DNA from 3 places in the Clostridium sartagoforme genome. Region 1 is predicted to be linked to each of the others. Evidence: riboswitches for the same ligand, from Rfam matches in the RefSeq annotation. Region 1 holds a riboswitch; each other region holds the start of a gene.
The links. Region 1 has a riboswitch for S-adenosylmethionine ahead of metK (methionine adenosyltransferase). Riboswitches for the same ligand answer to the same signal wherever they lie in the genome.
Positions count from the first base shown of each region.

Region 2: another riboswitch for S-adenosylmethionine. It lies ahead of ABDZ60_RS04040 (O-acetylhomoserine aminocarboxypropyltransferase/cysteine synthase family protein); the one in region 1 lies ahead of metK (methionine adenosyltransferase).
Region 3: another riboswitch for S-adenosylmethionine. It lies ahead of metF (methylenetetrahydrofolate reductase [NAD(P)H]); the one in region 1 lies ahead of metK (methionine adenosyltransferase).

Region 1 covers NZ_BAAACH010000022.1:87,093-92,112, reverse strand. Annotated here, with positions in the region: gene mreB (rod shape-determining protein MreB) at 1-332, shown strand, start outside; gene yyaC (spore protease YyaC) at 388-909, opposite strand; gene ABDZ60_RS10600 (hypothetical protein) at 1,021-1,530, shown strand; tRNA gene ABDZ60_RS10595 (tRNA-Tyr) at 1,803-1,887, shown strand; tRNA gene ABDZ60_RS10590 (tRNA-Thr) at 1,915-1,989, shown strand; tRNA gene ABDZ60_RS10585 (tRNA-Tyr) at 1,996-2,080, shown strand; tRNA gene ABDZ60_RS10580 (tRNA-Val) at 2,110-2,185, shown strand; tRNA gene ABDZ60_RS10575 (tRNA-Thr) at 2,291-2,365, shown strand; tRNA gene ABDZ60_RS10570 (tRNA-Tyr) at 2,370-2,454, shown strand; gene ABDZ60_RS10565 (DcrB/PsbP domain-containing protein) at 2,584-3,150, shown strand; SAM riboswitch class I at 3,320-3,427, shown strand; gene metK (methionine adenosyltransferase) at 3,527-4,702, shown strand; gene nagA (N-acetylglucosamine-6-phosphate deacetylase) at 4,879-5,020, opposite strand, start outside.
Region 2 covers NZ_BAAACH010000011.1:57,671-62,690, forward strand. Annotated here, with positions in the region: gene ABDZ60_RS04020 (GntR family transcriptional regulator) at 111-833, shown strand; gene ABDZ60_RS04025 (homoserine dehydrogenase) at 1,087-2,115, shown strand; gene ABDZ60_RS04030 (helix-turn-helix domain-containing protein) at 2,464-2,922, shown strand; gene ABDZ60_RS04035 (5-formyltetrahydrofolate cyclo-ligase) at 2,961-3,539, shown strand; SAM riboswitch class I at 3,595-3,715, shown strand; gene ABDZ60_RS04040 (O-acetylhomoserine aminocarboxypropyltransferase/cysteine synthase family protein) at 3,853-5,020, shown strand, end outside.
Region 3 covers NZ_BAAACH010000037.1:188,603-193,622, reverse strand. Annotated here, with positions in the region: gene ABDZ60_RS14860 (V-type ATP synthase subunit B) at 1-1,087, shown strand, start outside; gene ABDZ60_RS14855 (V-type ATP synthase subunit D) at 1,090-1,731, shown strand; gene ABDZ60_RS14850 (MraY family glycosyltransferase) at 1,911-2,864, shown strand; gene ABDZ60_RS14845 (GNAT family N-acetyltransferase) at 3,066-3,593, shown strand; SAM riboswitch class I at 3,673-3,796, shown strand; gene metF (methylenetetrahydrofolate reductase [NAD(P)H]) at 4,031-4,924, shown strand; gene ABDZ60_RS14835 (S-ribosylhomocysteine lyase) at 4,981-5,020, shown strand, end outside.

The DNA.
Region 1 (5,020 bases):
CAGGATTACCAGATGAAATTTCTATTTCAACAGAAGAAATAGTTTATGCTTTAAAGGAGTCAGTATCTTTAATTGTTGATAGTGTTAAATTTGTATTGGAAAAAACACCACCTGAACTTGCGGCTGATATAATAGAGAGAGGTATTTTAATGACTGGTGGAGGAGCTTTATTAGATGGATTAGATAAGTTAATAGAGCATGAAACTGGTGTTAGTGTTGAGGTAGCTAATAATTCTGTAGAAGCAGTTGCAGAAGGTACAGGTAAGGTTTTAGGATATTTAGATAAGATAGAATATGGTTCATTAGATGGCGAAATAACTCTAGTTGAGTAAATACATAGTATAGATAATATTTCTTATAAATAAAAGGGAGTACTTGTACTCCCTTTTATTTATAAGAAATATTATATGCGTAAATGATTGCAGATGATATGATTCTTGCCATTTCCATAACTAAATGAAGACGAATACTTCTAGAAGTAAAAAATTCAGCGTTTTCACTTGAATCTATAATTCCAATTATTGAAGCTGTACCAACATCTGGTAAGCTTTTACCTACACCTTTTCCGGGATGGATTGGATAATCTCTGGTATGTATTTCACCAATAGAATTAACCTCGCCTAAACAAGCATCAATTCCTATAATTAATGAATTAGGATGCATTTTATTAATTTCTCCTAATCGTCTATTTATATTTAAAGCGTGAATTGGAGATTCTATGGTTCCATAGACAGGAAGAGGGAATCGTCTTTCTTTTAAAAATGTTCCTACCATAGGACCTAAACAATCACCAATACATTTATCAGTACCTATACAAACTATTATAGTATTGTTCCTAATATAGCCTTTAATATGGTTTGCTATTTCAATATGAGAATTAAATTTGTTATATAATACTTTATGCTTCACTAAAAATTCACCCCCGATTATACAAATATATGTCTATAAGAAGATAATTATAATTAAATGTATAAAAAAACATAAAAAGGAAATTAATTAAATAAAAGGAGATGAATAAATTTGAAAAAGATTCTTATTTACATTACTACTATTTTAATAGGTGCTAGTATACCGGTGTACTTTCTATTAATATGGGAACCTCTAAAAAGTGAAGAAACTATAAGTAGAAATTCTATAGATATAAATACAGAAAATAAAATAGATATGGAAAAGTCAAATGCGAATGAAAAAGTTTTGAGTGATGAAAAAGCTCTAGAAGATAAAGAAATAAATAATGATAAAGAAATTAATAAAAAAGAAGTAACTTTAATAAAAAATGGAACCATTAATAATAATTTATTTAATGGATTAGAAAAAACTAAAAGAGAAGAAATAAATAAAATACTTAAAAACTTATCTGTAGTAGACATAATACAAATAAATGAATACTTTTCTAATAGTGAAGATAAAATAAATTTAAAAAATGGAATTTTATTAGTAAAGAAGAGGACATCAAATTCAGAGTATGAAGTCTTTAAAAATATAATGAATGAATATATTAATTTAGAAGAGTTAGAAGTAGAAATATAAAGGTATTCATAAATGTAATGTGAAAATTGATATAGACATAAAGTTATACATAAATGAAAGAGAAAATTGAAATTTAATATTATAAAGAAATGATAAGAAAAAAAGATATTAGTATTAAATTAAAGAAAATAGGAGAAAAATAGATTATAATAGATATAAATTCTCTAAATGCGTAGAAATTACACTTGAAATTAAGATATAATAAATATATACTAATCATTGTCAGTTAAGGCGGCAAGGTTTACTTAACTGATAAATGAATAAATTTTAATGGGGGAGTTCCCGAGTGGCCAAAGGGGGCAGACTGTAAATCTGTTACGTTTCGTTTCGATGGTTCGAATCCGTCCTCCCCCACCATTTTAAAATTTATTTAGTATATAATGTGCTGGCATGGCTCAACGGTAGAGCAGCTGACTTGTAATCAGCAGGTTGTAGGTTCGATTCCTATTGCCAGCTCCATAAAATGGGGGAGTTCCCGAGTGGCCAAAGGGGGCAGACTGTAAATCTGTTACGTTTCGTTTCGATGGTTCGAATCCGTCCTCCCCCACCATTTTATAAATAATTTTTGAAATTTAACGTGGAAGCATAGCTCAGCTGGGAGAGCATCTGCCTTACAAGCAGAGGGTCACAGGTTCGATCCCTGTTGTTTCCACCATTTTGGTATTGAACACTTGATGAAGTAGAGAGTAGTAATAACTGAATTTAGTGTGAAATTCCATCTGCTGAAAGAAGAGAATTAGATATTTTATTAATTAAATATGCTGGCATGGCTCAACGGTAGAGCAGCTGACTTGTAATCAGCAGGTTGTAGGTTCGATTCCTATTGCCAGCTCCAATATGGGGGAGTTCCCGAGTGGCCAAAGGGGGCAGACTGTAAATCTGTTACGTTTCGTTTCGATGGTTCGAATCCGTCCTCCCCCACCAAAGTTATTATCGGTCAAACACCAATTTAATGAAAAAGTGTTTGACCGATATTTTTTTATTTGTTAAATAGTGGGACTACCACTTAATAAAATTTAATGGGTTAATTTATATAAAATTAAGGAGGTCTTTATGAAAAGGTTATTAATATCCATATCAACATTGGTTTTGACATTTTTCTTGTTTACTGGGTGTAGCACATTTGCAGAAGGTGTTAAGGAAGGTTTAGAACAAGCTAAGAGCAATGACATTGAAAGTGTTCAGACGATAAAGTCTAATCTTTCTAATATTTCTATGAGTTTCCCAGAATCTTGGAAGGAAGCAAGTCTAAATGATGTGGCAACTATTCAAATGAGTCTTGAGGCAAAAGAGCAGTATATGATTGTTATTGAAGAAACTTCTGAGGATTTTGAAGACGAGTTTACTGTTGATGACTATGCTACAATCATAATGGAAAACATGAAAACAACTGTTGAAGGTGCAGATGTTTCAATGATTAATGAGTCAATAATCGGTAATAATATTTCTGCAAGGCAATTTGAGCTGTCAGGCTCAGTAAATAAAATTAAAGCTAAGTTTTTAATTACATGTATTGAACATGAAGATGTTTTTTATCAATTTACTGCATGGTCTACGCAATCTAAATATGAAGAAGCAAAGCCGGTTTTCGAAAATATTCTTAAAAGTATAAATTTCTAAAATAGTAATTTATATAGTAAAATAAAAAAGACAATATTTTGTCTTTTTTATTTTTTAATTTAAGTAATATTCGACAAAATAATACAATAAACATGAATAATTTTTAGGTTTTATAGTTGACTATTAGTATTAAAGATGCTATAATCTGAAAAGTAAAATTTGATATTAGTTCTTATCCAGAGAGGCGGAGGGAAAAGGGCCCGATGAAACCCGGCAACCTACTTCATTAAGTTTGAGTGTGGTGCCAATTCCTGCAAAGTAATTTGCAAGATAAGAAAGATTATGATTTTTATTATCTCTTCTTATCGAAGAGATTTTTTTTTATAAATAATTTTAGTTTAGAATTAATATCAAATAAAATGAAAGGAGAAATAAAATGAAAAGATTATTTACATCAGAATCAGTTACAGAAGGACATCCAGATAAAATATGCGACCAAATATCAGATGCAGTATTAGATAGTATTTTAGCTAAAGATCCAACAGCAAGAGTTGCTTGCGAAACTGCAGTTACAACAGGAATGGTACTAGTTATGGGAGAAATATCAACCAATTGTTATGTTGATATCCCTAAATTAGTAAGAGAAACTGTAAGGGAAATAGGATATGATAGAGCTAAGTATGGTTTTGACTGTGATACATGCTCAGTTTTAACATCAATAGATGAGCAATCAGGTGATATAGCTATGGGTGTTGATGAAGCTTTAGAGTCAAAGTCAGGCCAAAAGGACGAAGTTGAAGCAGTTGGTGCTGGGGACCAAGGTATGATGTTTGGTTTTGCAACAAATGAAACTGAAGAATATATGCCATTACCAATAGCTATGGCTCATAGGTTATCAAGAAGATTATCAGAAGTTAGAAAAAATGGTACTTTACCATACTTAAGACCAGATGGAAAAACTCAAGTTACAGTTGAATATGATGATAATAAAGTTGTAAGAATAGATGCAATAGTAATATCAACACAACATGGTGAAGATGTATCTCAAGAACAAATAAGAAAAGATTTAATGGAACATGTGATTAAAGCTGTAGTTCCATCAGAATTGTTAGATGATAATACTAAATATTATATAAATCCAACTGGAAGATTTGTTGTTGGAGGCCCACAAGGAGATAGTGGTTTAACAGGAAGAAAAATAATCGTTGATACATATGGTGGATATGGAAGACATGGTGGTGGAGCATTCTCTGGAAAAGATCCAACTAAGGTTGATAGATCAGCAGCATATGCAGCAAGATGGGTTGCTAAGAACTTAGTTGCAGCAGGAGTTGCAGATAAATTAGAAATTCAATTAGCTTATGCTATTGGAGTAGCTAAACCAGTATCAATAGAAATAGATACATTTGGAACTGGAAAGAAATCAGAAGAAGAAATCATTTCAATAGCTGAAAAGGTATTTGATTTAAGACCAGGAGCTATAATAAGAGATTTAGAATTAAGAAGACCAATATATAAACAAACAGCTGCTTATGGACACTTTGGTAGAAATGATTTAAATTTACCATGGGAACAATTAAATAAGGTAGAAGAAATAAAGAAACTACTTTAGTCAGTGAATAGGTTAAAGTTCACAGTGCACAGTTTTGGATGATTTTCAGCTTAGCTAAAAATCTAAAAATAAAATTAGAGCCTAATTAGAAATATACTAATTAGGCTCTTTGCTTTTCAGATGGGATGAAAAGTTACATTCAGCTGTAAATTGTGTACTGTACACTGTGAACTATATTAAGCTGAATGAACTGTTCTTCCACCAACAATTACTTTTTTTATATTTATATCTTCATCAAATAATACTAGATCAGCATCATATCCTTCTTTAACAAGACCCTTTTTATCTTCAACCTTACAATGTCTAGCAGCATTGAAA
Region 2 (5,020 bases), on a different contig from region 1:
TTATATAGATTATATTATATTTGAACTAATGTTTAATAATATGCTATATTAATATAAAACATAGGCAAAAGATATAGAATTATATTAATTTAAAAGCAGGTGACTAGATAATGAAAGAATCAGGAAAGCCTATTTATAAAGAAATTATTGATTATATAAAGAATGAAATAAAAGATGGAAGGTATGAAAAAGGAGAAATTATTCCTACAGAAGAGGAATTCTGTACTCTTTTTAATACAAGTCGTATGACAGTAAGAAGGGCTATTGATGATTTAGTTAGTAAGGGGATGTTAACTCGTATAAGGGGTAAAGGAACTTTTGTGGCTAAGTTCAATATTGAAAAAACAATGAACTCTGTTTCTAAGGGATGGAGCGAAACAATGGAAGCTTTAGGTTTTAAAACTTCCTCAAAAATTTTAATGTTTGATAAAGTTAAAGCTGATAATTATATTGCAGATAATTTAAAAATACCTGTAAATAGTGAAGTTTACGTTTTGGAAAGATTAAGGTATGCAGATAATAATCCAGTAGTAATAGAAAAAATATTTATATCATCTGATAGGTTTCCTGATCTCGATCAATATGTTCTTGAGAATGAATCAGTTTATAATGTATTGAGAAAAAAATATAATATTAAGATAAATCATTCTTATCAAAAATTAAAAGCAGTAGAATTATTAGGAGAAAAAGCTAAATTCTTTTCAGATACAGGAAAAGCAATTGTCATTGAGATAATTACCACAAATTATGATCAATATTCTAAACCTATAGAATTTGGTATAGATTATGTAAATAGTGAGGTTTATTCTTTAAGATATGTAATTAAGGAATAAAGATATTATTTCAAATTACGGATGAATTTAATTTTTAAATTTAAGAATTTTTACAAAATAGAAAAAGGCTATACTTCTGACTAAGCTAAATTACATTAAATAAGTGTGATTTATTAGTTAGAAGGATAGCCTTATTATATTAAGGATTTTTATATTAACCATAAAATTAAATATATAATTATTCAAGATTAATAAAAAGAAAATTGATACTACTAGAAACTTAGTTATAATTATATTAAAGGGAGGTCTGAATATGGATATAGGAATATTAGGCTATGGCGGAGTAGCTAAAGCTTTAATAAAATTATTACAAGATAAAAAAGATACATTAAAATCTATGAATTTAGATATAAAAATAAAATATATAATAAAAAGTGATGGTGGAATTTACAATAATAATGGAATAGATATTGAAGAAATTATAAAAAATAATTTTAATTTAAAAACATATAAAGATAAGTTTGATGAAAATATAAATATAAATACTATTATAAAAAATAAAGATATAGATACTTTAGTAGAACTAACAAACACTAATATAGAGACAGGCGAACCAGGATTAACTCATATAAAATTAGCACTAGAAAATTCTATTAATGTAGTAACAGGAAATAAAGGACCAATACTATTACAATATAAAAATCTAAAAAATTTGGCGAATAGAAATAAAGTTAACCTTGGTATAGGATGTACAACGGGAGGTGCACTTCCATCCATAAATGTTGGTACTTTTGATTTAGCTGGAGCAGAGATACTAGCAATTGAAGGGATATTAAATGGAACAAGCAATTATATTTTAAGTGAAATGTATGAAAATGAAATTGAATATGGTGAAGCTTTAAATAAGGCAATAGGCTTTGGAATTGCAGAAGCAAACTATAATTTAGATGTACAAGGTTATGATACCGCATCAAAAATATTAATATTAGCAAATGCTATTATGAATTCTGATTTAAGTATTAAAGATATTGATATAAAGGGAATAGATTTATTAGATAAGAATTTAATAATGAATGAAAAAAAGAGAGGTAATAAAATTAAGTTAATAGGAAAAGTATATAAAGAAGGTAGTCAAATAAAAGCATATGTAAGACCAGAAGTAATATGTAAAAGTCATCCTTTATACTGTGTAGATGATAAAAATAAAGGTGTATTTTATAGTACCGATACATTAGGGGATATTAGTGTAATAGGTGGTGCATCAGGAACAATGAATGCAGCAGCATCTATATTGAGAGACATTATAAATATAAATTGCGAATATAAAGGCTACGATAAATAGATATGTTTCATAAGCTAAATAGCTATGAAAAGAAGTATTAAGCTCGCTATATGCTTATTTACCTTCGCCAACTTATATTAAGAATTTAAATTAAGAATGAATTAAGTTATTGGTAAAAAATAATTGGTGAGGGACATTAAAATTTAGTTGAGTTTAGCAGACTATAATTAAGCTTGTTCCATGTTCACTATAAAATCAAAATAACTGTGAACTGTGCCTTGTATGCTGTCAACTATATAACTTGCTTAGTAATTTAAAACCATGGCAACTTTAGGTTGACAAAAAGCAAATAGTAATTGGTAGTATAATACACTTGTATAGGGTATTTTTTTTATAGAGGTGATAAAAATGAAATTTTCAGAAAAGTTACAGTCCTTGAGAAAGGGAAAAGGATTATCGCAAGAAAAGTTAGCGGAATTATTAGATGTATCTAGACAAGCGGTTTCTAAGTGGGAGTCTGGTCAAACCTATCCTGAAATAGAAAAGTTAATAGTATTATGTGATTTGTTTGAAATAACATTAGATGAGCTAGTAAGAGATAGAGATAGTATGGTTAATGATACAGTTATTAAAGAAATTAATCTAGAAGATAAAAGTAGTAATGAATATGAAGAAAAAGACGAAAATAAAGAAACTGGTGAAAATAAAGAATTAGATGAAAATGAAGAAAAGGATGAATTGATAATATTAGGAGGGTTTATCGCTGGAACAGCAATTGGATTACTTACAAATAATTTAATGTTAGGAACAGTCGTAGCCTTTTTAGGATTAGGATTATCATATATTATAAAAGGAATTAAAATTTAGATGGCATAAGTTGCAATAGATATTTTTAGGAGAATAATATGAAAAAAGAAGAGAAAAAGATTTTAAGAAATAAAATATTATCAATAAGAGATTCACTAAATAGGAATGAAAAAGAAATAATGGATAATGAAATATTTAATAAGTTAAAAAATACGGAGTTATATAAGAATGCTAGAAACATATTTATTTATATTAGTTTTAGTAATGAAATAAATACAATAAATATAATAAAAAAAGCTTTAGAAGATAAAAAGGATGTTTTTATTCCTAAAATATATAAAACTAATAAATCAATGAAAGCAATAAAGTTAAACTCCTTTGATGATTTAAAGAAAAATTCAATGGGAATATTAGAGCCAATAGATGATTCTAAATATATTGAAAAAGAAAATATAGATTTAATAGTAGTACCAGGAGTTGTTTTTGATAAAGATTGCAATAGAATAGGCTATGGGGGAGGATATTACGATAGATATTTAAAGGATATAGCTTATAAAGTTAATAAAGTTGTCTTAGCTTATGATCTTCAAGTAATTGATAAAATAGAAAGTGAAGAACATGATATTAAAGTAGATTATATAATAACTAATAGTAAAATTATAAAAAATTACCAATAATGGTTGAAAAGTATAAAAATGTAGTGTATTATAAAATATAATTAAATAAATAAAGACTTTATTAAGAATGGTGGAGGGACTGGCCCTATGAAACCTAGCAACCTACTAAATTATGAAGATATTTTGTAAATTAGTGTGGTGCTAAATCCTGCAAGCTATGGCTTGGCAAATAAGGTATTTCATTAAACTTTTTAATGAATAATTTAGTATTTTAGGTTGCTTCTTATTTTGAAGTAACTTTTTTTATTTTATTAAAAAATAATATCTAAAAGTATAAGCAATAAGCAATTATATTAAAAAGGGGGCTTTTAATATGACAAATCAATGGAAAAAAGGGACAATATGCATTCAAGGAGGGTATGCACCAAAGGCTGGAGAGCCAAGGGTATTACCAATATTTCAAACAGCGACATATAAATATGATGATCCTGATCAATTAGAAAAGTTATTTAATTTGGGGGCTGAAGGACATCTATATAGCAGAATATCAAATCCAACAGTGGGAGCATTGGAAGAAAAGTTTGCTAAACTGCAAGGTGGTATTGGGGCAGTAGCTACCTCATCAGGACAAGCAGCTTTATTATATGCAATATTAAATATATGCAGCGCTGGAGATCATGTTATATCATCAGCGAGTTTATATGGGGGAACTGTCAACTTATTTACAGTAAATCTTAAAAAAATGGGAATAGATGTTACTTTTGTAGATCCAGAAGCAAGCCAAGAAGAAATACTTTCATGTGCAAAGGATAATACTAAAGTAATATATGGAGAAACAATAGGAAATCCAGGATTAGATATATTAGATTTTGATAAATTTGCAGATGTTTCAAAAAGGTTAGAAATTCCATTTATAGTAGATAACACAGTGGGAACGCCATACTTATGTAATCCATTTGAACATGGAGCTAATGTAGTAGTACATTCCACAACAAAATATGCAGATGGTCATGCTCAAAGTATTGGTGGAATAGTAGTTGATGGTGGAAATTTTAACTGGGCAAATGGAAAATTTAAAGATTTCACAGAACCAGATGCAAGTTATCATGGGTTAAGGTATGTAGAAAGCTTTGGAAATGCAGCATATATAACAAAATTAAGAGTTACATTAGGACGAGATTTAGGGGCGTGCCAAAGTCCCTTTAATGCTTATTTAACTAACTTAGGGCTAGAAACTCTTCATTTAAGAATGGAAAGACATTCACAAAATGCTTTAGATTTAGCAAAATGGTTAGAAAAACATCCTAAAATAAGATGGGTTAATTATCCATATATTGAAACGAGCTCTCAATATGATAAAGCAAAAAAATATTTAAAAGGTGGAGGAAGTGGATTATTAACTTTTGGAATAAATGGCGGTATAGAGGATGCAAAAAGGTTTGCAAAATCATTAAATTTAGTAGCATTAGTAGTAACATTAGGTGATGTAAGAAGCTGCCTTTTACATCCAGCAACAACTACTCATAGTCAATTATCTGAAA
Region 3 (5,020 bases), on a different contig from region 1:
TGGGCCAAGAATAATAGCTGAAAAAAGAGTTGATATTAATGGTGAAGCTATAAATCCAGTATCAAGAGATTATCCATCAGAATTTATTCAAACTGGGATTTCAGCTATTGATGGACTTAATACTTTAGTTAGAGGACAAAAGTTACCTGTGTTCTCAGCTTCAGGACTTCCTCATGCACAATTGGCTGCACAAATAGCAAGACAAGCGAAAGTTTTAAATTCAGATTCTAACTTTGCAGTTGTATTTGCTGCTATTGGTATTACTTTTGAAGAATCTCAGTTCTTCGTAGATGAATTTAATAAAACAGGCGCTATAGATAATTCTGTATTATTTATGAATCTTGCATCAGATCCAGCTATAGAAAGAATAGCAACTCCAAGAATGGCACTTACTACAGCTGAATTCTTAGCTTATGAAAAAGGAATGCACGTATTAGTTATTATGACTGATATAACAAATTACGCAGAAGCATTAAGAGAAGTTTCAGCTGCTAGAAAAGAAGTTCCAGGTAGAAGAGGATATCCAGGATATTTATATACTGACCTTTCAACTTTATATGAAAGAGCAGGTAGACTTAGAGGAAAAGAGGGTTCCATAACTCAAATTCCTATTTTAACAATGCCGGAAGAAGATAAAACTCATCCAATTCCAGACTTAACTGGATATATTACAGAAGGACAAATAATTCTTTCAAGAGAGTTATACAAGAAAGGAATTATGCCTCCTATAGATGTATTACCATCACTTTCAAGACTTAAAGATAAAGGTATTGGTAAGAACAAAACTAGAGAAGATCATGCTGATACAATGAACCAATTATTCTCAGCTTATGCACAAGGTAAGCAGGCAAAAGAGTTATCAGTAATTTTAGGTGAATCAGCTTTATCAGATGTAGATAAGCAATATGCTAAGTTTGCAGAAGCATTTGAGGAGCAATATGTATCTCAAGGCTTTACAACGAATAGAAGTATAGAAGAAACTTTACAATTAGGATGGAAGCTTCTAAAAATACTTCCAAGAACAGAACTTAAGAGAATAAGAGATGAATACTTAGAAAAGTATATGCCAAAGGGAGATGAAGAATAGCCATGGCAAGATTAAATGTAAATCCTACTAGAATGGAGATGTCTAAGCTGAAAAAAAGATTAGCTACAGCTACAAGAGGACATAAACTTTTAAAGGATAAACAAGATGAGCTTATGAGGCAATTCGTTAATCTTGTCAAATACAATAATGAATTAAGAAAATCTGTAGAAGAAGAATTACAAGGTTCTCTTAAAGATTTTGTTATGGCTAGAGCTGTTATGAGCTCAGAATTTTTAGAAGAAGCAGTAGCTTATCCAAAAGAGAGTATATCTGTTGAAGTAGGAACTAAAAATATAATGAGTGTTAATGTTCCAGAGATGAAATTCCATAGACAGCTTGAGGGAGATGAAGGAAGTATATTTCCATACGGTTTTGCAAGTACATCATCTGAATTAGATGATTCAATAGCTAAGCTATATAAAATATTACCAAAGTTATTAGAACTTGCAGAAGTAGAAAAATCAACTCAGCTTATGGCAGATGAAATAGAAAAGACAAGAAGAAGGGTTAATGCTCTTGAATATATGACCATTCCTTCATTACAAGAAACTATAAAATATATAAGAATGAAGCTGGATGAAAATGAAAGAGGAGCTTTAACTAGACTTATGAAAGTTAAAGATATGATAGAAGCAAGAAATTAAGGAGATGTGAAAACATCTCCTTAATTTTGTTTACATATATAAGCTACATTATATGTTGTTTAATTACATAATAAACGTAACAGTTTTGTAATTGATAAATATGCCTATTAATAGTATAATAAAGTAATGAATTTTAGTAACTTAATGAATGATAGACGTGAGAAATCAAGGAGAAAATTATGATATATGCAATATCCTTTATATTATCTTTTTTGATAGTATATTTAATAACACCAATTTTAATTAAAGTATCTTTTAAATATAGTTTTACAGATAAACCAACTAAAAGAAAAAAGCATGGAAGAGAAATTCCACTTTGTGGTGGCTTATCTATGTTTATAAGCTTCTTTATAGTATATTTTTTTATTAATAGATATACAGCAATAGATGAAAAGTTATGGATATTTGCAGGTGCTTTATTAATATTAGCAATAGGTTTAATAGATGATACTTTTAAGACTAGAGGAAAAGAGTTCCCTATATACCCAAGGTTAATAATTCAATTATTAGCGGCATTTATAGTTTTTAAATCTGGAATAGTGTTTAGAGGATTTACAAATCCATTTACAGGAATTTACATACAATTATCAGGAGTACTACAATTTATACTAACTATGACATGGATCTTTGGCGTAACAACGGTTATAAATTGGTCTGATGGTATGGATGGCTTAGCAGGGGGATTGTCTTTGATATCATCTATAACTTTTGCAGGAGCAGCCATAATATTAAAGCAAAGTGAATCAATTAGTATGTCATTAATAGTATCAGGAGTAACACTGGGCTTTTTAATGTACAATAAATATCCAGCAAAGGTTTTTATGGGAGATTCAGGAGCTAATTTTTTAGGGTTTATCTTAAGTATAATAGCTTTAGATGGAGCTTTTAAACAAGCTACTCTAATGAGTTTATTTATACCTATTTTAGCTCTTGCAATACCTATTTTTGATAATATATTTGTTATAATAAAAAGGTTTTTAGATGGAAAACCTGTGTATCAAGCAGATAGAAGTCAAATACATTATAGATTAGAAGCAAAGGGATTTACTCCAAAGCAAGTTGTAACATATATAAATATGGTTAGCTTAGCTTTTAGTATAATTTCGATAGTATTACTTTTAATTAAGAATTAATATTTATTTCAGTGCACGGGTGTTTCTATGTTATAGGGAACAGTAATAGGACAGGTAACAGTTAACGGATACAAGTTGTTATATAGATTGGTTCTCAATTTACATCACAACTTGTTTCTTGATACCTGTGTACTTTACCAAAAAACTGTGAACCGCGAATTGTGCATTCTGAACTAATTAATATAAAAGGGGGGGCTTATTATGTATAGTGGTCAGTTAGTAAAACTAAGAGCATATAAGGAAGAAGATATAGAAAAGGCAACAGTATATATAAATAATGAAGAAGTAAAAAAACTTATGGACTCTGCAATCCCATTTCCTATGACTAAATGGCAAGAAGAAGAGTGGGTAAGAAGTAGAAAAGCAAATACGGATTTTACTTATGATTTTGCAATTGAGGATTTAAAAACTGGAAAATATATAGGCGGATGCAGTATTAATGAATGTGATGTAAAAAATAGAACTTGTGTAGTGGGAATAATGATTGGAGATAAAGAATATTGGGGCAAGGGATATGGAAGTGATGCACTAAAAGTACTAATCAAGTTTATTTTTGAAGAAGTTAACATGAATAAAATAAAACTTAATGTATTTTCATTTAATAATAGAGCAATAGCATGTTATAAGAAGGTTGGATTTAAAGAAGAAGGAATATTAAAAAAAGAGATATATAGAAATGGAAGATATTATGATGAAATAATTATGGCTATGTTTAAAGATGATAACTAAAGATTAGCCATATTTAATTAATAGTATTATTTACACAAGATATAAAATACTTTATAATTATAAAAAAGAATATACTAAGACTTTATCAAGAGTGGTGGAGGGACTGGCCCTGAGAAACCCGGCAACCTACAAAGGTGAAATGTAATAAGTGATTTTAATTTATATATTTCTATTGTGTGGTGCTAATTCCTGTTAGATAAGGGTAATTTATAGGCAATATATTAATACCCAAGTGTTATCTTTGGGTATTTTTTATTGCCTAAAAAATTATAATAGTTTTTAAAACTTAATTTTGGTGAATTATTCCTATAATTTTCACTACTTCTTATCAAGTATTCACTAAATAAACAACTGTGAATTATGCCTTGTAAACTGTGAACTTAAAAAGTGTTTTGCGCTTTTGTTAAAATATTTAAGCAATAAAATGGGGGGAAAATATGAATATTAAGAATTTATTTAATGAAAAAGAGGTGGTTTTTTCTTTTGAGATATTTCCACCAAAGCAAGAATCAAAAATCGATATAATTTACAATACCTTAGAGGAATTAAAAGATTTAAAGCCAGATTTTATTAGTGTAACTTATGGGGCAGGTGGGAGTTTATCAAAGAATATGACATGTGAAATTTCTTCAGTAGTAAAAAAGAAATATGGTATAGAGGCTTTAGCGCATTTAACTTGTATAAATTCAACTAAAACTCAAGTTGATTATATACTAAATAATTTAAAGGAATCAGGAATAGAAAATATATTGGCATTAAGGGGAGATATTCCAAGTAATTATGATGGAATTAGTGAATTTAATTATGCAAGTGATCTTATAAGTCACATTAAGAAAAGAAATGATTTTAATATAGTGGGAGCTTGTTATCCAGAAGGGCATTTAAATACTGTAGATTTAGATACAGAATTTAAAATTTTGAAGAAAAAGCAAGATTCAGGAGCAACGCATTTAATATCTCAACTGTTTTTTGATAACGAGTATTTTTATAATTTCTTAGATAAAACTAATGAGTACAATATAGATATTCCAATACAAGCAGGAATAATGCCTGTTATTAATACTAAACAAATAAAAAGGATTGTATCGTTATGTGGAGCTAAACTACCTAAAAAGTTCATTAAAATAATGAATAAATACGAATATAATCCAGAAGCCTTAAGAGATGCAGGAATCGCATATGCTATTGAGCAAATAATAGATTTAATATCAAGTGGTGTTGATGGAGTCCATTTATATACAATGAATAATGCATATGTTGCTAAGAGAATAAGTACAAATATATTTTCTATATTGGATACTATTAATAATTGTGAAAAAGTAATAAATTAGTTAATATATATATGATACTAAATAAAAAAGTTAAATATCTATATGGAGGATGAAATATGGAAAAGGTAGAAAGTTTTGAATTAGATCATAGAATAG